DNA from 3 places in the Pseudomonas sp. c313 genome. Region 2 is predicted to be linked to each of the others. Evidence: riboswitches for the same ligand, from Rfam matches in the RefSeq annotation. Region 2 holds a riboswitch; each other region holds the start of a gene.

Region 1 (7,473 bases), on a different contig from region 2:
TGAGGATCTCGTCCGGCGTACCGAGGTAGGCGCCCCAATAGATATCCATGTCCTTGTCCGCCACGGTGCGGTAGGAGTCCTCTGCATCGAGCATCACCACCAACGTATCGGCGTCACTGACCTGCCCCGCCGCCAACCGGCGACCTGTGGTGATCTCGATGGACCGGCCGATGCGGTTCAGCGGCACTTTGTGCTGGGCCGCCAGGGCCTGGACGCTGGTGATGCCGGGGATGACTTCGAACTCGAATTCACAGCGGCCAGTGGCGAGGATTGCCTGGAGGATGCGGATGGTGCTGTCGTACAGCGCCGGGTCGCCCCACGCCAGGAATGCGCCCACTTCACCATCGGCCATTTGTTCGTTGATCATCCGCTCAAAGGTCTGCTGCTTGTCGCGATTCAGGTCCTGCACAGCGGTGGTGTAGTCGATTTCACCGCGTACTCGCTCGGGGCAATCAGCCTCGACAAAGCGGTAGTCGTGATCGGTGATATAGGTCTCGCAGATTTCCCGACGCAGGTCGATCAGCTTGTCCTTGCTCTGGCCCTTGTCCATCAGGAAAAACACGTCGGTGCGGTTGAGCGCCTTGACCGCCTGCATGGTGATGTAGTCGGGGTTGCCGGCGCCAATGCCGATGATCAGGATGCTCTTCATGGGAAAGTCTTCATGAGGTGTTCTCAATGCGGGGCGGCGATTTTGCCATGTTCCGGCTACGAGGCGTGAGTTTCCAGGCGCAGGCGCCAGACACCGTTGAAACGCAGCTCGGTGGATGACAGCGGCTCCACGTCGATCAGATAGAACATCGCGATCGGACATTGCATGACGTGCAGCAAGGCAGCACGGATGATGAAGGGATGGGTCACCGCCACCACGTGTCCTGGATTAGCTTCGAGGGTTTGCATCCACTGCCCTACCCGCTTGCAGACCTGTTGCACCGACTCGCCACCATGAGGGGCGCTGGTGCTGTCGGTAAGCCAGGTCATCAACTCGTCGCGGTCGACCTCGTCGAGGTCCTGGCCCTGCCAACTGCCGAAATCACCATCGCGCAAGGCTTCATCGACCTTTGCGCCGTTGCCGAACAACGTTGCCGTTTGCCGGGTTCGGGCTTCAGGACCACAGAGCAGGCGCAGGTTTTTCTTGAAACGCCCGGCCAGCGATAACGGCACCTGCCGCCAATCCATCTCCAGAGACTGGTCGATAGGGAATTGACCGCGTTTCTGATACGGCGTCGTGGCGTGGCAAACAAGGGTCAAACGTGTGGCCTGCATCCCCTTCTCCTCTGGTGTGGGAATCACGTGTGCAGTCAATACTGCGCCAGCCCCTTGCCTGACAAGCCAATTGTTCGCAAATTTCCCCGCCAAGTTGACGAGCGGACTTGCGAATGTTCAGATGCTGCCCTGTTTCAGGTGCCTCATGCCGCCGTGCATGGGGTGAAACGGGAAACCGGTACGCTCATCCGAGCAAGTCCGGTGCTGCCCCCGCAACGGTATACGCGTGACCTCTTCGACACACCACTGTGGCCAAACCGCCATGGGAAGGTGAAGGGTTCCAGACGCGTGAGCCCGGAGACCGGCCTGGAGTATCTGTTTGGCAAAATCCTGCGGTGGGCGGGCATGGGCCGGTATTGGCGTGTGCTCGGTACCTTCTCCTGCGTGCTTCTGCGAAAGAAACTTTTCGAGAAGACTATGATTTTTCAATGCTCCTGTTTTCAACGCGCCTATGCGACTACCCCGACCCTGCTCCTGGGTTGCCTGTTCAGCCCCCTGCTGCTCGCCGATGGCAACGCCCTTGAACTCAAGCAGCAGATCGTTTCCGCCCCCTCGGTAGAGTCCACTACCGTCGCCGACATGGCGCAATACGGCAGCAAGGTCGAGATCGTCACTCGCGAACAGATCGAACGCGCCGGCCCCAGCGCCGACATCACCCGCGCCATGCAGATGTTCATTCCCGGCTTCTACATAGCGCCAAAAAACGGCCCGTTCGACTACGGCACCTACTCGTTGCTGGGTGGGCGCAATGACGACACCTTGATCCTGCTGGACGGCGTACGCCTGAACAATCGCCTGTACGGCGGCCTGTACCTGGACACCTTGCCGGCCAACGCCGTGGAGCGCATCGAAGTGCTCAAGGGCGGGCAAAGCTTGCTGTTTGGCACCCAGGCGGTGGCGGGCGTGATCAATATCGTCACCCGCAGCCCGCAGACGCGTGACGCCTCCGGTGAGGTGAATCTGGGAGTCGACACCTTCGGCGGGACTACCGGCGATGCCCGCACCGAGCGGATTTTCAGCAACGGTTTCGGCGACCTGGGCCTGCTGGCCTACGTCAGCCACAACATCTCCGAGGGCTACCAGCCGTTTCGCAACAGCGACATGAGCAACGTCACCGACAAGAAACGCTCCTACGAAGTCACCACCTTCGGCGCCAAGGCGATCCAGTCCTTTGGCGACGATTCACGGCTGGAACTGTTTTACCAATACGCCGATGCCAACCTGGATTTCGCCAGGGCCACCAACAATCGCAAGACCACCAATGACCGGGTGCAACAGATCGCCACGGCGACCTTCGAGCAAAGCATCAACGAACGTCTGAGTTACTTCGTCAAAGGGCATATCAATGACTGGGACACGCGATACTCGCGGGTCAACAACACAACCAACGGCGGCAGCTGGGTGCGCAACCACAACGACTATTGGGGCTTTACCGACTGGGGTGTGCAAACCGAAGGCAAGGCCGAGTTGCAAGGTGGCCACGTGCTGGTGTTCGGCTCCGATAACCAATGGTTCAAGGGCCAGGATGATGTGCTGATCATCGACAACAACAAGGCCCAAGCTCACGCGCTCTACACCCAGTTACGGCCGAAGATCGACGCCCTGCCCGACTGGCACCCCAGCATCGGCATTCGTCACGAAGCTATCGACGGTGGCGACAGCGCCACCGTCGGCATGCTCACCTCGCTCTACGACCTCACCGACAACTGGCAATTGCGCGGCCAATACGGCAGCGCCTACAAACTGCCCAATGCCGAGCAACTGTTCGCCAACGAGGATGACGAAAAGGGCAATCGCAACCTCAAACCGGAAAAAAGCCGCAACGCCGAGTTGGGTATCGACTACAAGGGCAGCCTGCTGGGCCGCGAGTTCAGCGCCAGCGCCACGGTGTTCCGACGCAAGATCACCGACCTGATCAGCATGGACGACATCCAGTGGGTCAACGTCCAGGGCCAGGTTCAGATGCGCGGCTTCGAGGCGGATGCCAAGCTGCAACTCAACAATCAATGGAGCGTGCAGGCAGACATGACCCGCAACCTCACCGAGTCCCGCACGGGTGTCACTATCAATGACATCCCAGGCTTCTTCGCCCGTTCGCGCATTGGCTATGAATCGGAAAGTAAACTGTGGGGGGCCGGAGGTGCGATCCGTTATATTCGCGATGTTATTAGCTCGAAAAAAGTCGAATATGGCCACTACTCGGTGGTGGACGCCGACGCCTATCGTTACCTGGATAGCGCGCACCAGCATCGCCTGAGCCTGTTGGTGGAAAACCTGTTCGACCGCGACTACGTCACCAGCCGCTCCAGCAACGTCGACAACCTCGGTCGGCCGTTTACCTCGGAGGTGCGTTATACGTATCGCTTTTGATGACCGAGACTGAGCCCAGTGTTCACGACGAGGTGGAGACGCACCCGGACTGGTCACACATACCCAGGCACGCCCACCATGTGTTCTTGTGTACCGGCCCGCGCTGTGTCAAGCGCGGGGCCTTGCAGTTGTGGAAAACGCTGCGCCGGCGGTTGCTTAAGCACGAGCGCATCGAGACGCCGGACGGCGTATTGCTGACCCGTACTCACTGCCAGTTCCCCTGTAACCTGGGGCCGGTGCTGACGGTATACCCGGACACATGCTGGTATCACGTGCGCAATGAAGCGGACGTGCTGCGCCTGGTTGATGTGCATCTGGTGGGCGGTGAGATCGTCGACGACTTGCTGATCAAGGAGCGCCCATGAAGCGCACGTGGTGGCTGCTGAGTGCACTGCTCTGGGTGATGCCTTCCCTGGCCGATGGTTACCGCAACTGTGGCCAGGCCTGGCCCCTGCCCCACTTGCCGCTATCGCGTATCGTGGCCCTCAACCAGCACGCCGCCGATATGCTGCTGGCGTTGGACGCAGGCCCGGCGCTGGTGGGTGTGGCGTACCTGGACGACAACGGTACGGCGAACCCGCACGGTAAGTATTTCGGCGTGCCGGTGATTGCTCGCAGGTACCCGTCCAGTGAAGTGTTGTACGCGCAAAAACCCGATCTGGTGGTCGGTGGTTTCGCCAGCGCGTTCGGCAATGGCGTCACCTCCCGCACAGGCCTTGCCGGCAATGGTGCGGCGTCGTACCTGCTGGAGTCGGCGTGCGACGGGCACTCGCTGGATTTTTTCGAACATATCCGCAACGACCTGCAGACCCTCGGCGCCCTGTTGCATAAACAGCAAAGGGCCCAGGTACTGAGCGACGCCATGGACGCCGACCTGGCCAGCGCCCAGGCGTTGATCGGGCCTGGCAAACCGTTGTCAGTGTTCTACCTGGACAGCGAAGTTAACGGCCTGGACAGCGAAGGCCGGCGCGGTTTCGTCACGGCCCTGTTGGCCGCCGCCGGGGCGCGTAATCTGTTTGCCGGGATCAACCAATACCGGGTGACGGTGAACAGTGAAACCTTGTTAATGAGCGACCCGGACGTAATCCTGCTGGCCGATGCCCTGTGGTCCCCCGCCAGCCGCAAGCGCCAATTGCTGACCACAGACCCAGTGTTGTCGCGCCTGCGGGCGGTTCGGGAAAACCGCATGATCGATATCCCGTTTACCCACCTGGTACCCACGGTTGGCAGCGCCAATGTGGTGCTGGGACTGGCGCGGCAGTTCAGGGACATGCGCCAGGAGTTATCCCCAACTCTCTGAACGACTGAAAACCAGGTTCGCATACCAGTCAATGCTGATTGCAATAGGTCAATAGAGTGTGAAGCAGGTGGTCGATAGCCTCAGATACACCTTCAACCGCAGGCGCCAGTGCCTCACGATCCTGCTGTTCACAGGCCTTCTCCAATACCTCACAGCAGCGCGTCAATGCCTGCGCGTTGACCATACGAGCACCGCCCTTGGCCCTGTGGGCCAGGTCATGCAACCTGGGGAAATCCTGCGTGCGCAGCAGTTGCGGCAGTAACCCGTGGTCCACCTGCAAACTGTCGAGCAATGGGGCCAGCAGCTCTTTAAGCGCCTGGGTGTCAGCGCCTGTCAACTTTACCAGGTGGCTCAAATCAATATTCGCTAGCGGCTCGGGCTCAAAGGGCTCGGCAACCGAGGGCATCCCGGTACGTGAAGCCAGCGCCGCGCGCAGGTCCTCAAGGCCGGAGGGTTTAAACAGGCAACCGTCCATTCCGGCCTGCAGGCACAGGTCCACTTCCTCAGGCTGAGCGTTGGCGGTAAAGCCCAATAACAAACAGGGGGCCAGACCTTTGGCCTGCTCTTGCCTGCGAATATCCCGCGCCAACTCGTAGCCATTTTTAAACGGCATGTTGCAATCGGTGATGACGCCATCAAAGCACTCCTCTTGCCAGCGCTCAAGGCCCTGAATACCGTCCTCGGCGGTACTGATCCTATGCCCGAGAAAGCTCAGTTGTCGGGCGAGCAGCAAGCGGTTGGCGGGATAGTCGTCCACCACCAGAATATTCAATACATGGGCCGCAGATGTTTGCGGGGTAGCCGATACCGCCGGGGTGGGCGGTGAAACAGTAGCTGCCAACGATAACGTCACGTCGACCCGCGTGCCCTGCCCAACGACACTGCTCAGTTGTAGTTGACCGCCCATCATCTCGCACAGGCTGCGGCTGATCACCAGTCCCAGGCCAGAACCGCTGCGGGCCGCCTGTTCGGTGTTGCGGCCCTGAACAAAGGGGTTGAACAGCCGCGCCTGGTCGTCGGCGCTGATGCCAATCCCCGTGTCCTCCACCCATAACTTCAGGCTCAAGTAACCGCTGGCAACGGCCGGCGCCCCCTGGGCACTGAGCCGAACCTGGCCGCTGCTGGTGAACTTGATGGCGTTGCTCAAGAGGTTGGATACCACCTGTTTGAAACGCTGCGGGTCAATCAGCACAGGACGATCAATCAGCGGATCTAGCTCCACCTGCAGCGACAAGCCTTTGGCCCGCGCCAGGCCCTCGAAAATTCGCGCCGTTGATTTCAGCAATTCATGCAAGTTCGAGGGCTCCAGGGTCAAGGACAGGTGCCCGGATTCGATGCGTGCAATGTCGAGAATATCGCCGATCAACTCCAGCATGCCCCTCGACGCATCGGACGCCACTTCCAGGGCATCGCGGTCTACCCGGCCCTGTTCGGCGTTTTTCAGGGCCAGTTCGATCATGCCAATAACCGCATTCATGGGGGTGCGAATCTCGTGGCTCATGGTTGCCAGGAAGGTGGTCTTGGCCCGGTTGGCGGCGTCGGCGCCCTCCATGGCCTCCTGCAATTGCCCCAGCAAACGCTGACGTTCGCTGACATCCACCCAGCCAGCAATCATGCCCACCACCTTTTCGTCACCGTCACGGTACGGCAGCATCCAGTGGTAAATGGTCAAGGTCGCGCCACCTGGAGCCTTGAGTACACGGTCGTGTATCTGCGGCTCTCCCTGCTCCATCAGCCGCAGGTAGTCCTCATGATAGGACTGGGCCTGGGGCGGGTTGCCCGTATCGGTCTCAACTACCGTCTTGCCGATCACGTTTTCAAGCTTGAAGCCGAACACCTCAAGGTAAGCGCTGTTACAGGCCATCAGCCGCCCCAGGCGATCACGAACATAAATCGGATGCGGGGTGCCGTCGATCAGTACGCTCATAAAACGCATCTGATCACTCAGGGCTCGCTCGGCCTGGGCTCGCTTGCGAATCAGGCTGCGCAGGTAGATCACCCAGCCCAACGTCACCAGCAAGAGCAGTGCAGCCAGGGAAAAAACCTGGATGATCGTATTACGGTGCTGTGACCAGTAGCCGTCTTCGATGACTACTTCAGTGCGCCAGCGATTGGTCAACTCATCCATTTCCTGAGGTGTAATGCTCAATAGCGCCTTGTCAAGGATCGAGTACAGCTCCAGTTGGCTGCGGTTGACCCCAAAAGTGATGCGGGCAGGCTGCGAGCCAACCGTGCTGGTCACACGCAAACGGTCACGGTACTGACGGGCAATTACGTAGCGGGCGCTGATTAGCGAGCTGAGCGCCGCATCAGCCTCGCCGCTGGCCACCAGCTCCATGGCCTGCACGGGGCTCTGCACCTCCACGAACTTTATGCCGGGATAATCCTGGGTAATTCTTTCACGCAGGACGTTGCCACCAATCATCGCAAGGCGCTTGCTCGGCATGTCCTCCAGTGTGAGCGGATTGCCTGTGCCGCTGCGACTGACCAGCACGAAGGGGTTGGTCAGGTACGGGCGGGTAAAACGTATCTTCTCTTCG
Region 2 (7,473 bases):
CCGGAACATCTGGCGCGTAATCCCTAAGAAGCAGCTACAAGCTTCAAGCTATAAGCTGCAAGAAGGCGCCTAACGGCCACTTGCAGCTTGAGGCTTGTTAGCAGGTTATTTAGTCGCTGACACCCGCCACACTTTATTCCCCACATCATCGGCCACCAGCAAATCCCCCTGCTGATCGATCACCACGCCCACTGGCCGGCCCATGGCTTTCTCATCGCTGTTGAGGAACCCGGTCAGTACATCCACCGGTTGCCCTTTCGGCTTGCCCGCTTCAAACGGTACAAAGATCACTTTGTAACCACTGTGAGGCTTGCGATTCCACGAGCCATGCTGGCCGATAAACGCGCCGTTACTGAACGGTGCTGGCAACTTGCTGCCCTCGGCAAAGGTCAGGCCCAGTGATGCAGTGTGCGGGCCGACCGCATAGTCCGGTGCAATGGCCTTGGCCACCAGGTCTGGGTCTTGTGGGGTCACGCGCACATCGACGTGCTGGCCGTAGTAGCTGAACGGCCAGCCATAGAAGCCGCCATCCTTGACCGAGGTGATGTAGTCCGGCACCAGGTCGCTACCGATTTCATCCCGTTCGTTGACCGCCGTCCACAGTTTGCCGCTTTGCGGCTCCCAGGCCATGCCGTTGGGGTTGCGCAGGCCAGATGCGAAGATGCGGTGCTGGCCGGTGGCGCGGTCTACTTCCCAAATCGCCGCCCGACCTTGCTCCGCTTCCAGGCCGTTTTCCGCGACGTTGCTGTTGGAGCCGACGCTGACGTACAGCTTGTTGCCATCTTTGCTGGCCACCACGTTTTTGGTCCAGTGATGGTTCAGAGGGCCACCCGGCAGGTCGACGACCTTGGTGCCAGCCTCCTTGATGGAGGTTTCGCCTGACTGATAGGGGAAGCGCAACAGCTTGTCCGAGTCAGCGACGTACAGGTCGTTGCCCACCAGGGTCATGCCGAACGGCGAGTTGAGGTTTTCCAGGAACACCGTGCGGGTTTCAGCGACGCCATCGTGGTCGGCGTCCCGCAGCAGGGTGATGCGGTTCGGGCTCGGCACGCCAGCGCCGGCTCGGCCCATGACCTTGCCCATCACCCAGCCGCGAATGCCCCTGGAATCGTCCGGCTTGGGCGGTGCGTTGGTTTCCGCCACCAGCACATCACCATTGGGCAGTACGTACAGCCAGCGCGGGTGATCCAGGCCTTCGGCGAACGCTGCCACCTGGGTGCCGGCCGCCGCAGTGGGCTTGACGCCGTCCGGCCAACCAATCGCCGGGGCGATATTCACGGTGGGGATCAGGGTTTTGTTCGGCTCCGGCAGCTTGGGCGAGGGGCCGGTGCCGTCGGACACTTGCAAGGTGGAACTATCACCGCAAGCGGCCAGGGTGCCAGCGACGATGATGAGTAAGGCGAGTCGGGTCTTATGCATATTTTTCTCCTCAATACCTGTAGTCATAGAGGCACGACGCGCTGCGATGGTTCAAGTGCGCCGCCAGCTTTAATTGACGCTCCACCCCCAACCCACTAACCTTCGCCGCTTGTTTCAGGTGCTCTGTGGCGTGTGCGTCAACAGAGTGAAACAGGGAAACCGGTGAGTGAGCGCACTTGTACACAGTGAAGCCACGATCCCGGCGCTGCCCCCGCAACGGTAAATGAGTCAAGACGGTGCTTTCGCCACTGTATCGCCCCGCGATATGGGAAGGCGCACCCTCGGCGCGCAACGCCACTCATGAGCCCGGAGACCGGCCTGATTCATCCAACAGCATCACGGTGGGCGATGCTTGGCTGTTTGCTTTCTCTTTTCCTGCCCGCCGTTTTTGTCCAGCCCCAACGGAGAGCTGCCATGACTGAATCCCCCGATCGTGACGAACGCCACCTGGCGCGCATGCTGCGCAAAAAAGCGGTGATCGATGAGCGCATTGCCAATTCACCGAACGAATGCGGATTGCTGCTGGTGCTCACCGGCAATGGCAAAGGCAAGAGCAGTTCAGCCTTTGGCATGCTGGCCCGGGCCATGGGCCACGGCATGCAGTGTGGTGTGGTGCAGTTTATCAAGGGCCGCAACAGCACCGGTGAAGAGCTGTTTTTCCGCCGCTTCCCCGAGCAAGTGCGTTTCCATGTGATGGGCGAAGGCTTTACCTGGGAAACCCAGGACCGCCAGCGCGACATCGCCGCGGCCGAAGCCGCCTGGGTGGTGTCCCAGGAAATGCTGCGCGATCCGTCCATCGGTCTGGTGGTGCTGGATGAGTTGAACATCGCCCTCAAGCACGGCTACCTCGACCTGGACCAGGTCCTCAGCGACCTGCAAGCCCGCCCGCCGATGCAGCATGTACTGGTCACCGGCCGCGGCGCCAAGCCGGAACTGATTGAAATGGCCGACACCGTTACTGAAATGGGCGTGCTCAAACACGCGTTCCAGGCCGGTATCAAGGCACAGAAGGGCATTGAACTTTGAAGCAGTCCCGTCACTGCCCTGCAGTCTTGATCGCCGCGCCGGCGTCAGGCCAGGGCAAAACCACCGTCACCGCCGCACTGGCCCGCTTGCACCGCAATCTCGGGCGCAAGGTCCGCGTGTTCAAGTGCGGCCCGGACTTTCTCGACCCGATGATCCACGAGCGCGCCAGCGGTGCGCCGGTCTATCAATTGGACATGTGGATGGTCGGCGAGCAGGAAAGTCGGCGGCTGTTGTGGGACGCGGCGGGGGAGGCCGACCTGATTTTGATCGAAGGCGTCATGGGCCTGTTCGACGGCACGCCGTCCAGCGCTGACCTGGCGCGGCATTTTGGCGTGCCGGTGCTGGCGGTAATCGACGGCACGGCGATGGCCCAGACTTTTGGCGCTTTGGCCTTGGGGCTCGCCCGTTACCAGCCTGATCTGCCGTTCGCCGGGGTGCTGGCCAATCGCGTCGGCACCCTGCGTCATGCGCAGTTGCTGGAGGGTAGCCTTACCGAAGGCCTGCGCTGGTACGGCGCATTGTCGCGGGAGACCGGTATCGAGCTGCCGAGTCGTCATCTTGGGCTGGTGCAAGCCAGCGAATTGAATGACCTGGATCTGCGCCTGGATGCCGCCGCGCAAGCGTTGGGTAGCAGTTGCGAGGTAGCGCTGCCGCCGCCGGTAGAGTTCGCCGCGCCTGAGCCGATAGAGGCCGAACCGTTGCTGGCCGGTGTACGGATTGCCGTTGCCCGTGACGAAGCCTTTGCCTTTACCTACGGCGCCAGCCTCGACTTGTTGCGAGCGATGGGCGCCGAGTTGCGCTTCTTCTCGCCGATTCATGATTGTGAACTGCCAGAAGCTGACAGCCTGTACCTGCCCGGTGGTTATCCGGAACTGCATCACCTGGCGTTGTCGCAAAACACTTCGATGCTGACCGCCATCCGCGCCCACCATGGCGCCGGCAAGCCCTTGTTGGCCGAATGCGGCGGCATGCTGTATTTGCTGGACTCGCTCACCGATGTCGATGGCACCCGCGCCGAGTTACTCGGACTGCTTCAGGGCGATGCTGTGATGCAAAAGCGCCTGGCCGCCCTGGCGCTGCAAAGTGTCGATTTGCCCGAAGGCGTTCTGCGCGGCCACACCTACCATCATTCCCTGACCAGTACCCAATGGCAGCCGATTGCCCGGGGCCTGAGCCCCAACGGCGGACGCGGCGCCGAGGCGGTTTATCGGCAGGGCCGGATGACCGCCTCTTATGTGCACTTTTATTTCCCGTCCAACCCGACAGCGATTGCAGCGTTATTTGTGCCAGACACCCAAGCCAATGTGGGAGCGGGCTTGCCCGCAATGAGGCCATGACCGACAACACCTTCCCCCAGGCCGACCGCGAAGCCGTCTACCGGGCCATCGCCGAACGCCGCGACATGCGCCACTTCAGCGGCGGCACTGTCGCTCCCGAGCTGCTTCACCGTTTGCTGCAAGCCGCCCACCAGGCGCCCAGCGTCGGCCTGATGCAGCCGTGGCGTTTCATCCGCATCAGCGACCGCGACCTGCGGGGCAAGATTCAGCAACTGGTGGAAGAAGAGCGTATTCGCACCGCCGAAGCCCTCGGCGAGCGTTCCGACCAGTTTATGAAGCTCAAGGTCGAAGGCATCAACGAGTGCGCTGAGGTGCTGGTGGCCGCGCTGATGGATGACCGCGAACGGCATATCTTCGGCCGTCGCACCTTGCCGGAAATGGACATGGCGTCCTTGTCCTGCGCGATCCAGAATCTATGGCTGGCGTCCCGGGTCGAAGGGCTGGGCATGGGCTGGGTGTCGTTGTTCGAGCCCCAGGCCCTGGCCGATCTGCTGGGTTTGCCGGCGGGTGCCAAGCCCCTGGCGGTGCTGTGCCTGGGCCCGGTGACCGAGTTCTACCCGGCACCGATGTTGCAGCTGGAAGGCTGGACCGAACCGCGTCCATTGAGTGACATGCTGTATGAGAATTATTGGGGAGTGAGTCAATGAGTGTGGCCTTGCTGAGTGTCGCTGCCGTGGCGCTGGATGCGCTGCTGGGCGAACCCAGGCGCTGGCATCCGCTGGTGGCATTCGGTAATTTCGCCGGGCGTATCGAGCAGCGTTTCAACTCGGGTGGCCGTGGCTGGCGCAGCCATGGCGTGACCGCCTGGGTGATCGCGGTGGTGCCGCTGACCCTGCTGGCCACGGCCTTGTCGTGGGCGCCGTATGTGGGTTGGGTGATCGAGATCCTCGCGTTGTATTGCGCCCTCGGTATGCGCAGCCTTGGCGAACACGTGGCGCCCGTGGCCCAGGCCCTGCGCAGTGATGACCTGGACGAGGCGCGCAAGCGCGTCGGTTATCTGGTCAGCCGCCAAACCAGCGAGCTGGACCACACCGAAGTTGCACGCGCCGCCACCGAATCGGTATTGGAAAACGGCAGCGATGCGGTGTTCGCCGCGCTGTTCTGGTTTGTCATCGCCGGCGTGCCCGGCGTGGTGCTCTATCGCTTGAGCAATACCCTGGATGCCATGTGGGGTTATCGCAACCAACGTTTTGAACGTTTTGGCTGGGCTGCGGCGAAGATCGACGATCTGCTCAACTATATTCCTGCAAGGTTGGTGGCGTTGACCTACGCGCTACTGGGCAAAACTCGGCTGGCGCTCAAGTGCTGGCGCACTCAAGGCCCAACTTGGGACAGCCCCAACGCCGGTCCGGTGATGGCTGCGGGCGCAGGTGCCCTGGGTGTCGAGTTGGGCGGGGCAGCGATTTATCACGGCGAACTGCATCAGCGTCCGCAATTGGGCGAAGGTGTGCCGGCGAGTGCCGATTCCATCGACCAGGGCTGGCAACTGGTGCAGCGCGGCGTGTGGCTATGGTTGTTGATTCTGTGTGTGGGGGCTGAATTTTATGCTTGAGCACGGTGGTCGGCTGCGCAAGGCAGCAATGCAATACGGCATCAGCGAGGCCGACTGGCTGGACCTGTCCAGCGGCCTGGCGCCCTGGCCCTGGCCGATCCCCGAGGTCCCGCTGCGGGCCTGGGCGCGCCTGCCGGAAACCGATGATGGCCTGGAGGCGGCCGCCTGCGAGTACTACGGCGCCGCCCAGGTGCTGCCGGTGCCCGGCTCCCAGGCCGCAATCCAATTGCTGCCGCGTCTGCGTCGTTCGGGCAAGGTCGGCGTGCTGTCGCCGTGCTATGCCGAGCACGCCGAAGCCTGGCGCCGCGCCGGTTATATCGTGCGTGAAGTATTGGAGCAGGAAGTGGACTTCTTCCTCGACAGCCTTGACGTGCTGGTGGTGGTCAACCCCAACAACCCCACCGGCCTGAGCCTCACGCCGCAACGCCTGCTGGACTGGCACGCACGCCTGGCCCAACGCGGCGGCTGGCTGGTGGTGGATGAGGCCTTTATGGACAACACCCCACAGTTAAGCCTGGCGAGCCAGACCCATCAGGTGGGCTTGATCGTATTGCGCTCGTTCGGTAAGTTTTTTGGCCTGGCCGGGGTTCGACTGGGCTTTGTCCTGGCCGAGCGCAAGTTGCTCAAGTTGCTTGCTGAACAAGTCGGGCCATGGGCGGTCAGCGGGCCGACGCGGGTGTTGGGCCAGGTGTGCCTTAAGGATGTCGCCGGCCATACGCGCCAGCGCCTGCGCTGCGAAGAAGCCAGCCAGCGACTGTTTGAACTGCTGGAGCGTCATGGCCTGCGACCGCAAGGCGGCTGCGCGCTGTTCCAGTGGTTGATTACCGACTGCGCCGAGCACCTGCACGAATTCATGGCCCAGCGCGGCATTCTGCTGCGCCTGTTTGTCCACGACAGCAGCCTGCGCTTTGGCCTGCCGGGTACCGACGCTGACTGGCTGCGCCTGGAACAAGCGCTCACCGCGTACAAGGAAGCATCATGAGTACCTTGATGGTGCAGGGCACCACGTCCGATGCCGGCAAAAGTACCTTGGTCACCGCCTTGTGCCGCTGGCTGGTGCGCCAGGGCGTGGCGGTGGTGCCGTTCAAACCGCAGAACATGGCGCTCAACAGCGCGGTGACTGCCGAGGGCGGCGAGATTGGCCGGGCCCAGGCGGTCCAGGCCCAGGCGGCGAAGCTGGCGCCTCACACCGATATGAATCCGGTGCTGCTCAAACCCAATAGCGACACCGGTTCGCAGGTCATCATCCATGGCCGGGCCGTCACCACCATGAATGCGGTGGCTTATCACGATTACAAGGCCATCGCCATGCAAGCGGTGTTGGCGTCCCATGCCTGCTTGAGCGCGGCGTATCCGGTGGTGATGGTGGAAGGTGCCGGATCACCCGCCGAGATCAATCTGCGAGCCAACGACATCGCCAACATGGGCTTTGCCGAAGCGGTGGATTGCCCAGTGCTGTTGATCGCCGACATCAATCGCGGCGGGGTGTTTGCTCATTTGGTAGGGACGCTGGAATTGCTGTCGCCTTCGGAGCAGGCGCGGGTCAAGGGTTTCATCATCAACCGTTTTCGTGGCGATATCGCGCTGCTGCAACCGGGACTGGACTGGCTGGAAGAACGCACCGGCAAGCCGGTGGTGGGTGTTCTGCCTTACGTGATGGATTTGCACCTGGAGGCCGAAGACGGCATCGACCAGCGTCAGATCGACAAGGCGGCGCAGGTGCTCAAGGTAGTGGTGCCGGTATTGCCGCGTATCAGCAACCACACGGATTTTGATCCGCTGCGGCTGCATCCCCAGGTGGATTTGCAGTTTGTCGGGCCGGGGCAGGCGATTCCTGCGGCTGACCTGATTATCTTGCCGGGGTCGAAAAGCGTACGTAGCGACTTGGCCTATTTGCGGGCCAATGGTTGGGACGTGGCGCTGGGCCGGCACTTGCGCTATGGCGGCAAGGTGTTGGGGATTTGCGGTGGGTTGCAGATGCTTGGCGAGCAGGTGCATGACCCGTTGGGGCTGGAAGGGCCCTGCGGTTCCAGTGAGGGGCTGGGGCTTTTGGTGTTTAGCACGACGCTGGAAGAAGAGAAGCAACTGCGCAATGTTCGCGGGCGGTTGCTGTTGGAAGACGCTGAGGTCAGTGGTTAT
Region 3 (7,473 bases), on a different contig from region 2:
CGCCCAGCAAATCCTGGATCAGTTGCGTACCACTTTGCGCTAACACGTCCGGCAGCGGATAACCTTCAATCTGCAACGCCCGCAGGATATTCAGCGCGGCGGCCGGGGTATCGAGGCCTACGCCATTACCGATGCGGCCATCACGGGTTGGATAATTGGCGAGAATCAAGGCGATGCGTTTTTCAGCATTCGGCACCCGCGCCAGGTCGACCCAGCGCCGCGCCAGGTTAGCGACGAAGTCCATGCGCTCAGGTTGCGCCCGGTAGCACACCACATCCGACTGGCTGCGCTCGCTGCGCCAAGCCAGGTCCTTGAAGCTGATGGGGCGGCTGATGATCCGCCCGTCCAGCTCCGGCAACGCAATGTGCATTGCCAGGTCACGGGGGCCAAGGCCTTGCTCGCTGGCCTGCCAGGCGGGTTCGTTGTCCTGGGCGCAAATGGCCTGGATCACCGGGATATTGCGGCGAAACGGTCGCAAGTGCGGCGCTTCGGGGCTGGATTGGGCGAAACCGGTGGTATTGAGAATCACCGAAGCCTGCACCTCATCCAGCAAGTCCTCGACCACCGTCAGGCAGCCGGGCTCTTTCAAACTGGCCACAGCCATGGGCAATGGGTTCAACCCCGCTGCCTGCAGGCGCTGGCAGAACACATCGATAAAGCCGGTATTGGCTGCCTGCAAATGGGAGCGGTAGAACAGCACTGCTGCCACGGGAAGATCGGGCTGCCAGTCGGCCTGCCAATCACTCAGGCACGCGTTGGCTTTATGGGGATGATAGATCGCCGTACGCGGCAGGATTTGCGGCTCGGACCAGCCATAGTCGCGCCCCAGATACCCGTTGGCCAGGCAGCGATAGAAATCCAGCGCATTGCCCAAGCCGCCCTGGCGCAGGAAGTGCCAGAGCCGATCGCGCTCTTGCGCGCTGACGGTACTCAGGCCGCTGAGTTCCGGGTCTGGACGGTCGTCACCCGGCACCAAAATCAGTTGCACACCGCGCTCGGCCAACTGCACCAAACGCTCGATACCGTAACGCCAATAACCGATCCCACCATGCAGTGAAATCAGGATGACCTTGGCGTGGCGCAGCACCTCATCGACATACAGGTCGACCGAGGCGTGGTTCTGCACCTGCATCGGGTTGGCCAGGCGCAGGCTCGGGTAATCCTCGGGCAACTGCTGGGCAGCTTCGGCCAGCAGCGCCAGGCTGGAGTCGCCGCTGCACAGGATCACCAGTTCGGCGGGGGTTTGTCCAAGGTCGGCAATGTTGTCATCCGAGACGAAACCGCCGGGCTGGGTCCTGAGCAGGTGCATGGCTTAAACGCTGAGGGCAGCGCGCAATTGCGCTTCGAGCAAGGTGGCGTCCAGTTCCTGGCCGATCAGCACCAGATGTGTGGCGCGCGGCTCATCGGCGCGCCAGGCGCGGTCGAAGTGCTTGTCGAAACGGGTGCCCACGCCCTGGATCAGCAGGCGCATTGGCTTGTTGGGGACTGCGGCGAAGCCCTTGACCCGCAGGATGCCGTGCTGGACCACCAGTTGGGTCAAGGCATCGAGCAGCAGGCTTTCGTCGGCTTGTGGCAGCTCGATGGAAATCGAGTCGAAGGCGTCATGGTCGTGGTCGTCTTCACCTTCGTGATGATGATCGTGATGGCTGTGGCGGCTGTCGATGTGTTCTTCGGAACCGGCGCCCAGGCCAATCAACACGTCCAATGGCACGCGACCGCTGCTGGCTTCGATGATCTTCACCGCTGGCGGCAACTCTTCAGCCACTTCCAGGCGCACGCGGGCCAGGTCTTCGGCGCTGATGAGGTCGGATTTGTTGAGGATCACCAGGTCGGCGCTGGCCAGTTGGTCGGCGAACAGCTCGTGCAGCGGCGATTCGTGGTCCAGATTCGGGTCAAGTTTGCGCTGGGCATCCACCTGATCCGGGAACGCAGCGAAGGTGCCAGCAGCCACGGCCGGGCTGTCGACCACGGTGATCACCGCATCAACGGTGCAGGCGCTGCGAATTTCCGGCCATTGGAAGGCCTGGACCAACGGTTTTGGCAGGGCCAGGCCCGAGGTCTCAATGAGAATGTGGTCGAGGTCGCCGCGACGGGCTACCAGCTCGCGCATTACCGGGAAGAACTCTTCCTGGACGGTGCAGCACAGGCAACCGTTGGCCAGTTCATACACGCGGCCGTTGGCTTCTTCTTCGGTGCAACCGATGGAGCACTGTTTGAGAATTTCACCGTCAATGCCCAGCTCGCCGAATTCGTTAACGATCACGGCGATGCGGCGGCCCTGAGCGTTGTCGAGCATATGGCGCAACAAGGTGGTTTTACCCGAACCGAGAAAGCCGGTAACGATGGTGACGGGGAGTTTGGCCAGTGTTTTCATCGGATGCCCTTTGGCAAGGTGGCGGGCAGACGGGACGATTGGCCCTGCGGCGGCGCGCAGAAGCCCATTTCGCCACCGGATCACCCCGCCCGGTTGAAAGTTGAGAATCGTAGCGAGGCAGGTCTCCTGGCTTGGGGCTTGCCGGTCTTGCGACTGGCGCTGGCTGCGCCTTCCCGCCTTGTTCAGGCAGTGGCGTGGCAGTCAGATCAACCCTTTACAGTTGCGGGGGCAGCCGCGGCATCAACCGCGTTCCCTTCTTAGCTTCGACCTGGGCCGAAGAACCTCGAAGGCGCAAGGCTACAGGGGCTCGGTCAATTTGACTACCATCCCTCACCCATGCTCTCCTACACATCTTGTTTCGGGTGCCCTTCACAGGGTGAAACGGGAAACCGGTAAATCATGTGCTTGACTCAAGCCATGACCAGTCCGGTGCTGCCCCCGCAACGGTAAGCGAGCGAAGCATCAGATCCACTGTGCCGAGATGGCATGGGAAGGCGATGCTTTTAGGTCGACTCTTTTCAAGAGCCCCCTCGCAAGCCCGGAGACCGGCCCGATCAATCAAATAACAAACCCGCGGTGGGCGGGCGCTGTTCAGAACTCTGCGTGCCTGGCTCGCAGGGTTTTCATGCGCTCGTTTCACCCTGACACTCGAAAGGGACGTGCCATGTCGATCATCAGCAGCACCTCGCATACCGCAAGCAACACCGCCACCTTGAGCCAACGCCTGACCGCCGCCATCGGTGCGTCGATTCTGGGCGCGTGCCTGGTGTATTTCGCCGGTTTCTCCCATATTGAGGCCGTGCACAACGCCGCCCACGATACCCGCCACAGCGCCGCGTTCCCGTGCCATTGAGACCTGCCAACATGATCAAGCGAATTGCCCAAACCGCAGGTTTCACTGGCCTGTTGGCTGCCCTGTTGCTGACCCTGCTGCAAAGCTTCTGGGTCGCGCCGCTGATTCTCCAGGCGGAAACCTTCGAAAACGCCCCCGCGGCTACCCAGGTGCATGAGCATGCCAACGGCACCGCTGCCGCTCACAGCCACGACGCCGAAGCCTGGGAGCCGGAAAACGGCTGGCAGCGCGTACTGTCCACCACGGGCGGCAACCTGGTGGTCGCGGTCGGCTTCGCGCTGATGCTGGCCGGCCTCTACACCTTGCGTGCGCCAACCCGCACCGCTCAAGGCCTGCTGTGGGGCCTGGCGGGTTATGCAACCTTCGTCCTCGCGCCAACCCTTGGCCTGCCACCGGAACTGCCGGGCACTGCTGCGGCTGACCTGGCGCAACGGCAAATCTGGTGGATCGGCACGGCCGGTTCCACTGCCGCCGGTATTGCGTTGATCGTGTTCGGTCGCAACTGGCTGCTGAAAGTGTTGGGCGTGGCAATCCTGGCGGTGCCCCATGTGATTGGCGCGCCGCAACCGGAAGCCCATTCAATGCTGGCTCCTGAAGCGCTGGAAGCGCAGTTCAAGATTGCCTCGCAATTGACCAACGTTGCCTTCTGGCTGGCCCTGGGCCTGATCAGCGCCTGGCTGTTTCGCCGTAACCGTGACGATCAATACTCGGCATGACCACTGACAACACAGCGCCGACCCTGGTGGTCGGCCTGGGTTGCCAGCGTGGCTGCGACACTGACACCCTGCTTGCCCTGTTCAACAAGGCCCTCGACGAGGGCGGCATCGATCGCCAACGCATCACTGCACTGGCCAGTATTGATCTCAAACAGGATGAACCAGGGCTGTTGGCATTGGCCAAGGCCTTGAACCTGCCGCTGCAGTTTTTCAGTGCCGGGCAATTGGTATTGTATGAACCCCGGCTGAGCCACAAGTCGGCTATCGCCTTCGCCCATACGGGCTGCCATGGCGTTGCCGAAAGTGCCGCCCTGGCCTTGGCTGAACACTTGGCCCAGGGGTCGGCGAGGCTGCTGATCACTCGTCAGAAAAACGCCCAGGCCACCTTTGCGTTAGCCAGTTGCGGCTAAAATCTCGATAATCGCCAGCCTTGATCATGAGCAATCTTCATCTGAAGCCTTGCACGCTTGTTTTTTTGCATAGGAAACCGTCATGACCGTCTTTTTCATCGGTGCGGGCCCCGGCGATCCCGAACTGATTACCGTCAAGGGCCAGCGGCTGATTCGCAGCTGCCCGGTGATCATTTATGCGGGCTCGCTGGTACCGGCCGCCGTGCTGGAAGGTCATCAGGCCGAACAGGTGATCAACAGCGCCGAACTACACCTTGAGCAGATCATCGGTTTGATCAAGGCCGCCCACGAAAACGGCCAGGACGTGGCACGGGTGCATTCCGGCGACCCTAGCTTGTATGGTGCGATTGGCGAGCAGATTCGCTGGCTGCGGGAGCTGGGCATTCCCTTCCAGATCATTCCGGGCGTGACAGCCGTGGCCGCCTGTGCGGCGCTGCTGGAGGCTGAACTGACCCTGCCGGATATCGCCCAGAGCGTGATCCTGACCCGCTATGCCGATAAAACTGCGATGCCGGCGGGAGAGTCATTTAGTAGTCTGGCCAGCCACGGTACGACTATGGCGATTCATCTGGGGGTCAATCATCTGGAGAAGATCGTCGCTGAACTGCTGCCTCACTACGGCCCCGACTGCCCGATTGCCGTGGTGCATCGTGCAACCTGGCCAGATCAGGATTGGGTTATCGGTACGTTGGCGGATATTGCCGAAAAGGTAGCGGCCAAGGGGTTCAGGCGGACGGCGTTGATTGTGGTGGGCCGGGTGTTGGCCAGTGACGGTTTCAGCGAGTCATCGTTGTATCGCGCAGGTCATGCGCACTTATATCGGCCTTGAGTATTCCCGGATGCTAATGCAAAACCCTGTGGGTTGGGTTGGGTTGGGTTGGGTTGGGTTGGGTTGGGTTGGGTACATATCCGTTATTTTAGTCAGGGCGGCTTAGGGTTACGCCCTTACGGCGTGTCACTTTTGAAAAGAGCCCAAAAGTAACCAAAAGGCTCTTGCCCCACCACTTGGTGCCTCGCCTAGGCTCGGCATGCCTTCACTCCGGCATTGCTCCGTGGGCCGCCGCGATGGGCCATCCTTGGCCCAGCGCGGCTAAACCGGCGTCCTGCCGGTTTACCCACGGATCAATGCCTGCGTTCAGCCATCGTGGTTAACGGGGCGCCTTAGATCAAAAGCAAAAGCAAAAGCACGGCGGCCTGGTAGCCGACCTGAGTGGTGAAAAGCAAGAGCGGACCCACTGCCACCTGTAGGAGCGAGCTTGCTCGCGATGGTCGTTAACGATGACGCTGGCTCCCTGAATCACCGCGGTGCCCTCAGGTTCTTCGCGAGCAAGAACTAGGCGTCCCCCTCGCTCCTACAGAAAAACGGATGGCTCTTGATCTGCCTGCCCATAAAACCAGAGGCCGAACGCAGGTGTTGCGCAGTGGGTAAACCGGCAGGACGCCGGTTTAGCCGCGCTGGGCCAGGGATGGCCCAGCGCGGCGACCCACGGTGAGGGTACGCCGAGCCTAGGCGAGGCACCAAGTGGTGGGGCTGACCATACATTTGGTTACTTTGCCGCTTTTGCAAAGTGACACGCCGTAAGGGCATAACCCTAAGTCGCCATTACCGCAGCAACGGATATGTACTCAAACCTGCCCCCACACTTAACCCTAATTATTACAAAACCCATATAACCCATTGAATTAAGCTCATAAAAAAACGGCGCTCACGGGGCGCCGTTTTTCATGCTCGCAGCGAACACCTTAGTAGTAGGCGTTTTCTTTCTGCGTGTGGTCAGTCACATCACGTACACCCTTGAGCTCGGGAACCCGCTCAAGCAAGGTGCGCTCGATGCCTTCGCGCAAGGTCACGTCCGCCTGGCCACAGCCCTGGCAACCGCCGCCGAATTTCAACACGGCAATACCGTCATCCACTACGTCGATCAGGCTGACTTGGCCGCCGTGGCTGGCCAACCCAGGGTTGATCTCGGTTTGCAGGTAATAGTTGATACGCTCGTTGACCGGGCTGTCGGCGTTGACGCTCGGCACCTTGGCGTTAGGCGCTTTAATGGTCAACTGGCCGCCCATGCGATCGGTGGCGTAGTCAACCACGGCATCGTCAAGAAAGGCTTCGCTGAAGGCGTCGATGTACGCGGTGAAGCTCTTGAGCCCCAGGGCGGTATCTTCGGGTTTCTCTTCCCCCGGCTTGCAGTAGGCAATGCACGTCTCTGCGTACTGGGTGCCAGGCTGGGTGATAAAGACACGGATACCAATACCTGGAGTGTTCTGCTTGGACAGCAGATCAGCCAGGTAATCGTGGGCGGCGTCAGTAATGGTTATGGCAGTCATGGAAAATCCTCACAGGCTTGCCGGCAGTTTACGCCAATCATTGCGGAGGCACAAAGTCCTAGTATTTTTGTCGGAAAAGAAAACGCGCCGTAATCAAAGGTTTTCATAGCGATTCATGTCCAATACGCCCTCTTCCATCGGCGTGGTTTCACGGATGTACTGCGACAAATCGTGGAAATACAGCCAGAACTGCGGATGACTGCGACGCACACCCCAGCGGTCGACGATTCTCTCAAACCGCTTGGCGTCCTTGGCGTATTCCATGTCTTCGACGAACTCAGGCACGTCTTCGGCAGCAATATTGAAGATGAAGTTCGGATAGCTGCTGAGCACGCCAGGATAAATGGTCAGGGTGTCCAGACCAGGCTGATAGCGATAGGCCTCACCGAGCATGAACGCTACGTTGCTATGGGCGCGATTGCGTAACAGGCTGTAGACCTCGCGCTTGCCGCTACGGGTCTCGATGCGCAACATCGTCGCTTCAGGCAGTTGCTCGATCACCTTGAGGCCCGCCGCAGGTCGGGAGGTCAGGCGACTCAACGCCTGCTCGACGTCTCGCAACGCCGGATCAATTGCGGGCCGCGAACAGTACGCACCGATGCAGCGGTTGATCGGGTCAGGGCTGGCATTGAGGTCGCCATAACGGGCAAGCAACTGGTTGGCGAAATCGCGCTTGGGGTCCTTCTCATCCAGCTTCAGCCCGCTGGGCTTGTCATTATCGATGGCCTCATAGTCCAGCCACAGCTTGACCTTGCCGCTGTTCTGGTACCAGTCATCGAGAAATCCGTCCCG

The links. Region 2 has a riboswitch for cobalamin ahead of cobO (cob(I)yrinic acid a,c-diamide adenosyltransferase). Riboswitches for the same ligand answer to the same signal wherever they lie in the genome.
Region 1: another riboswitch for cobalamin. It lies ahead of ACZRKZ_RS16405 (TonB-dependent receptor plug domain-containing protein); the one in region 2 lies ahead of cobO (cob(I)yrinic acid a,c-diamide adenosyltransferase).
Region 3: another riboswitch for cobalamin. It lies ahead of cobW (cobalamin biosynthesis protein CobW); the one in region 2 lies ahead of cobO (cob(I)yrinic acid a,c-diamide adenosyltransferase).

The regions. Positions count from the first base shown of each region.
Region 1 is NZ_JBUZRD010000005.1:24,977-32,449, reverse strand. Features, by position in the region: gene cobF (precorrin-6A synthase (deacetylating)) at 1-649, opposite strand, end outside; gene ACZRKZ_RS16410 (histidine phosphatase family protein) at 706-1,263, opposite strand; cobalamin riboswitch at 1,383-1,587, shown strand; gene ACZRKZ_RS16405 (TonB-dependent receptor plug domain-containing protein) at 1,681-3,633, shown strand; gene ACZRKZ_RS16400 ((2Fe-2S) ferredoxin domain-containing protein) at 3,633-3,998, shown strand; gene ACZRKZ_RS16395 (ABC transporter substrate-binding protein) at 3,995-4,933, shown strand; gene ACZRKZ_RS16390 (transporter substrate-binding domain-containing protein) at 4,962-7,473, opposite strand, start outside.
Region 2 is NZ_JBUZRD010000003.1:773,786-781,258, forward strand. Features, by position in the region: gene ACZRKZ_RS13120 (C40 family peptidase) at 1-27, shown strand, start outside; gene ACZRKZ_RS13125 (PQQ-dependent sugar dehydrogenase) at 106-1,419, opposite strand; cobalamin riboswitch at 1,519-1,755, shown strand; gene cobO (cob(I)yrinic acid a,c-diamide adenosyltransferase) at 1,834-2,445, shown strand; gene ACZRKZ_RS13135 (cobyrinate a,c-diamide synthase) at 2,442-3,782, shown strand; gene bluB (5,6-dimethylbenzimidazole synthase) at 3,779-4,429, shown strand; gene cbiB (adenosylcobinamide-phosphate synthase CbiB) at 4,426-5,334, shown strand; gene cobD (threonine-phosphate decarboxylase CobD) at 5,327-6,316, shown strand; gene ACZRKZ_RS13155 (cobyric acid synthase) at 6,313-7,473, shown strand, end outside.
Region 3 is NZ_JBUZRD010000002.1:55,447-62,919, reverse strand. Features, by position in the region: gene cobN (cobaltochelatase subunit CobN) at 1-1,309, opposite strand, end outside; gene cobW (cobalamin biosynthesis protein CobW) at 1,313-2,374, opposite strand; cobalamin riboswitch at 2,474-2,675, opposite strand; cobalamin riboswitch at 2,718-2,942, shown strand; gene ACZRKZ_RS05170 (CbtB domain-containing protein) at 3,039-3,227, shown strand; gene ACZRKZ_RS05165 (CbtA family protein) at 3,239-3,943, shown strand; gene ACZRKZ_RS05160 (cobalamin biosynthesis protein) at 3,940-4,353, shown strand; gene cobM (precorrin-4 C(11)-methyltransferase) at 4,436-5,182, shown strand; gene nfuA (Fe-S biogenesis protein NfuA) at 6,097-6,681, opposite strand; gene ACZRKZ_RS05145 (fatty acid cis/trans isomerase) at 6,775-7,473, opposite strand, start outside.